2 regions of the Glutamicibacter protophormiae genome follow, and region 1 is predicted to be linked to the other one. Evidence: riboswitches for the same ligand, from Rfam matches in the RefSeq annotation. Region 1 holds a riboswitch; the other holds the start of a gene.
The links. Region 1 has a riboswitch for glycine ahead of cycA (D-serine/D-alanine/glycine transporter). Riboswitches for the same ligand answer to the same signal wherever they lie in the genome.
Positions count from the first base shown of each region.

Region 2: linked by a shared signal. The riboswitch ahead of gcvP (aminomethyl-transferring glycine dehydrogenase) and the one ahead of cycA (D-serine/D-alanine/glycine transporter) in region 1 are both predicted to bind glycine.

Region 1 covers NZ_CP069806.1:3,242,990-3,245,381, reverse strand. The annotation lists gene cycA (D-serine/D-alanine/glycine transporter) at 1-1,277, opposite strand, end outside; glycine riboswitch at 1,491-1,599, opposite strand; glycine riboswitch at 1,600-1,698, opposite strand; gene JQN66_RS15205 (MarR family winged helix-turn-helix transcriptional regulator) at 1,964-2,392, shown strand, end outside.
Region 2 covers NZ_CP069806.1:2,870,255-2,872,646, forward strand. The annotation lists gene gcvP (aminomethyl-transferring glycine dehydrogenase) at 1-984, opposite strand, end outside; glycine riboswitch at 1,150-1,247, opposite strand; gene JQN66_RS13435 (SGNH/GDSL hydrolase family protein) at 1,354-2,124, opposite strand; gene JQN66_RS13440 (serine hydrolase domain-containing protein) at 2,153-2,392, opposite strand, start outside.

The sequences.
Region 1 (2,392 bases):
TGGGTGGTCAGCGCCCACAGGATAAAAACGAAGAACGCCAGCACGACGAACGGCATGAACCGTCCGCCGGGCATCTTGAAGGCGCTGGCGTCATGCAGCTGCGGGCGGCGGGCCCGGAAAGCCAGGTAGCTGAGCAGGATGATGGACCACACGAACATGAAGCACAGCGCGGAAATGGTGGTCACCAGCGTGAATACTGACATGACCGAATCGCCGCTGTAGAGCAGCGCGACGCCGGCCAGCAGGAACATGCAGGAGAACATCAGTGCGTTGCGCGGCACCTTGCGGGAGGAGAGCTGCTCGAACCGCTTCGGGGCGTCGCCTTCCAGCGCCAGGCCGCGCAGCATGCGCGAGGTCGAATAGATGCCCGAGTTGGCGCTGGAGGTGGCGGAGGTGAGCACCACGAAGTTGATGACGCCCGCGGCACCGGCCAGGCCTGCCAGCGTGAACATGCCGACGAACGGGGACTGCTCGGCGGAGAACAGCGTCCATGGCTCGACCATCATCAGGACGAGCAGGGCGCCGACGTAGAAGAACAGGATGCGCAGCGGGATCGAGTTGATCGCCTTGGGCAGGGTCTTCTCCGGATCCTTGGTTTCGGCCGCCGTGGTGCCGACCAGTTCGATGCCCACGAAGGCGAACACGGCGATCTGGAAGCCCGCCACGAAGCCCATGGCGCCGTGGGGGAACATGCCGCCATGCGCCCAGAGGTTGGAGAAGGATGAGCTGATGCCGTTGTGCTGGAAACCGGTGATGACCATGGCCAGGCCCACCACGATCAGCGCGCCGATGGCGACGATCTTGATCAGGGCGAACCAGAATTCGGTTTCGCCGAAGGCCTTCACCGTGGTCAGGTTCAGTACCAGCAGCAGGGCGATGCACGCCAGGCTCGGGATCCACAAGGGCATCTCGCCCCACCAGAAGGCGACGTAGTGGGCGATGGCCACGACATCGGCGATGCCGGTGACCACCCAGCAAAACCAGTAGGTCCAGCCGGTGAAGAAGGCGGCCCAGGGGCCCAGCAGGTCGCCGGCGAAATCGGCGAAGGTCTTGTAGTTGAGGTTGCTCAGCAGCAGCTCGCCCATGGCGCGCATGACGAAGAAGAGCATGAAGCCGATGATCATGTACACGAAGATGACCGAGGGGCCGGCGACGGCGATGGTTTTGCCGGATCCCATGAACAGGCCGGTGCCAATGGCGCCGCCGATGGCGATGAGCTGGATATGGCGATTGGAGAGTCCGCGTTCGAGCTTGGGGGCAGAGCTGGGTGAGCTCATTCTTGCGCCTTCCGCGAGTGGGGGATCCCGCACCCGAAGCGATCCGGGACAAGCCGGTAGGCCTGCCCGCGGACAACGCTTTCTTCGAACACGCTCAACGTGGTGTTCTCCTGTTTTCGGCCGCATCAGGCTCAAGCGCTCAAAGCAAGTGCCTGCCGCGACCACGGGGGAGCATCATGGGCGTGCTCGCGAGTGCGGCACTGTTCTGATGTTCCTCCCCAATCTGTTTGCGTACCTGAGAGTTTTCACTTCACGCCGAATACTGGGTGAAGCCTGCTCCTTCGGTGAGCACGGCCTTCGCCGCGCTGCTTTCCAGAGGTGCCTGTTCGTGGCGGTACGGGGGCCTGAGAGTTTCCCGGGGAGGAATTGCTCCTACGGCGCCCGCCCTTGGTTCAGGACGGGACTCTCCCGCCACGTATCAATGGCTGTTTGGTGACTGCCATCACAGTATGCCCTGAAAACGTGAAGCGGCGCAAATCGAATCCGTCGGAAAGCGGGCGAGCGGCACTTGTCGGGTCGAGGGTGAACCCATTGCGACAAGACCTTTTCATGTTCTGATCATGGGCTAAAGCTTGAAGTGCCGCGACGCCCGATCCGGGCCGGCGAACCGTCCAGTCCGGCGCCGCCGCGCTCGGTCATTAGTTCCGCTGCGAAATCATTTCGAGGTGAAATGATATTCTCGTCTGGTGACTGATCAGAAACTGCCCCGCTTCCAGTGGAATTCCCTGAGCTATCTGGCAACCCGTGTCGGGCGTGTGGGAACCATGGCCCTGGGTGCGCTGATGGAGGCCGAAGGGCTGACGCGCCACCACTTCACGATCATCAGCGCGCTGCAGGAGTCCGGGGCGATGTATCAGAACGACCTGGCCGACCGGGCCAACATCAACCGAGGCCACATGGTTGCCTACCTCGACCAGCTCGAAGCGCACGGCACGCTGCAGCGCACCGTGGACCCGGTGGACCGCCGCCGAAGACTCATCGAACTAACCTCCGACGGGCGGCGCTTTGCGGCCCGAGCTGTCGAGGCGGCCCGCGAAGGCGAGGAGGAGATCTACGGGGCGCTGGATCCGGCGCAGCGCGAGCAGCTGCGCGGACTGCTGCAACTGGTCGTTGCA
Region 2 (2,392 bases), 370 kb from region 1:
CTCGCGGCGGATGTGCTGCTCGCGGGTCTGCAGGGCCAGACGGTAGGCGTTGGTGCCGGCGTCGTCGGTGGAGACGCCCACCAGGCGGCCCGGCATGGAGCGCTCAAGGCCCTTGCCCACGGCCATGTAGGCGGCGTGCGGGCCGCCGAAGAACAGCGGGACGCCGAAGCGCTGGGTGTTGCCCACGGCGATGTCTGCGCCCTGCTCGCCCGGGGCGGCGATCATGGTCAGCGACAGCAGGTCGGCGATCACGGTGACCATGGCGCCGGCGGCCTTGGCGGCGGCGATGATTTCGGCGTGGTCGGCGATCGAGCCGTCATTGCCCGGCTGCTGCAGCACGATGCCGGAGATCTCGCCCTCGGGCAGGCCTGCGGACAGGTCGACGACCTCGACCTCGAAGCCCAGCGCGTCGGCGCGGCCCTGCACGACCTTGATGGTCTGCGGGAAGATGTTGGAGTCCAGCACGGTCTTGCCGTTGGACTTCTTCTTGTTGGCGCGGCGCATCATCAGCACGGCTTCGGCGGCGGCGGAGGATTCGTCCAGCAGCGAGGCGTTGGCGATCGGCAGGCCGGTCAGGTCCATGACCATGGTCTGGAAGTTCAGCAGGGCTTCGAGGCGGCCCTGGGAGATCTCCGGCTGGTACGGGGTGTAGGCGGTGTACCAGGCCGGGTTCTCGACGATGTTGCGGCGGATGACCGCCGGGGTGATGGTGTCATAGAAACCCTGGCCGATCATCTGGGTCTTCATGACGTTCTTGGACGCCAGCTCACGCAGGTGGGCCAGTGCCTCGGTCTCGGTCAGGGCATCCGGGATGTCCAGTGCGGCATCCTGTCGGATGTCGGCGGGAACTGCCGTGTCGATCAGCTCGTCCAGGCTGTTGTAGCCCAGGGTCTGGAGCATGGTCTCGACGTCGGACTGACGCGGGCCGATGTGGCGGGACACGAATTCGCTGTTCGTGTTAGCAGAAGTCTGCGTGATGGTCATGGTGCAGGTGTCTCCATGGGGATCTGTCTTGGCGCATGCCAAAGGAAGGTCGCTGTCCCTCCCCATCCCTGTTGCACAACCTGAGAGTTTTACGCATCCGGCCTACCAAGCCGGTTGCTTGCACCTTCGGTGAACCGGAACGGGCCGGTTACTTTCCAGAGTTGCCTCTTGATGGCGGTACGGGTGCCTGAGAGTTTCCTGGGGAGGAATTGCTCCTACGGCGCCCGTCCATGGTGTGAACGGGTCTCTCCCGCCATCCTTCTATGGCGTCGGCTGCGGGCCAATGACCCACAACACATGTCCCATGGTACCTGCCCCGGGGCCAACTGCAAACAATCTTGCGGCCCCGGAGCCCCTGCATGAAGCGCCCTAGCCGTGTTCGGCGCCGAGCCGAATGTAGTCCGGGTACTTGGCGCTCAGGTTGTCTCCCGAGGAGGTCCCAGTCAGACGGCGTTTGACCCACGGACCCAGGTATTCCTTGGCCCACTCCAAGTCCTGCCGGAGCTTCTCGGCACGGGCGTTCACCGCGGCCGTCGGAAGCACCGGCAGCTCGATATCCGAGGACCAGTTGCCGTCCGTGACGCCATGGGCGCCCAGCACGTCCAGCACCTTGGCGGCCATGAGCGTGTGCCCCGCGGCGCCCATGTGCAGGCGGTCCACCGCCCAGTAGCGTACGTCCGAGAATTCGCGCCAGCGCCAATAGTCGGCGACCAGCGTGTTGTAGCGGTCGGCGATCTCGCGCACCTTTTCGTTGTAGATCGCGGTGCGCGGGCGGGTCTTGGAGAACAGCGGCGAGTCGACGGTGTCGAAGCCGGTGAACAGCAACACGGTGATGCCGGCATCGGCGAAGCGCTTGACCATGCTGTCGTAACCGCGCATCAGCGCCTCGAGGTCCGCCTTGGGGCGCAGGATGTCGTTGCCGCCGGCGTAGAGGGAGACGACGTCGGGCTTCATGGACAGCGCCTGGTCCATCTGCTGGTTGATCACCTGCCCGATCTTCTTGCCGCGGATCGCGAGGTTCGCGTATTCCCAGTCGCCGCGGGCGCACAGCACCTCGGCCACCCGGTCGGCCCAGCCGCGCACCTGGTTCGGGCGCAGCGGATCGTCGTCGCCGACTCCTTCGGTGAAGGAGTCTCCCATTGCCAAAAACTTTGCCACGTTCTTCCTCCTAGCCCTTGGCCTGCATCATCTTGCCGATAACCACCTGTCGCGCCAACTGGCTGAGCTGCACGCCCATGGAGGTGCTCTTCTCCCCCTCGTTGCGCGACGGGATGTAGGCGAAACCCAGCTGGTAGGCCGGATCGGCGAAGGCCAGCGAGGAGTTCGCCCCGTCATGCCCGTAGGCGAAGATCGAGCCGTAGTCGTTGCGGGCGGTGGCCTTCATGAATCCGAGGGCGAAGGCCTGGAG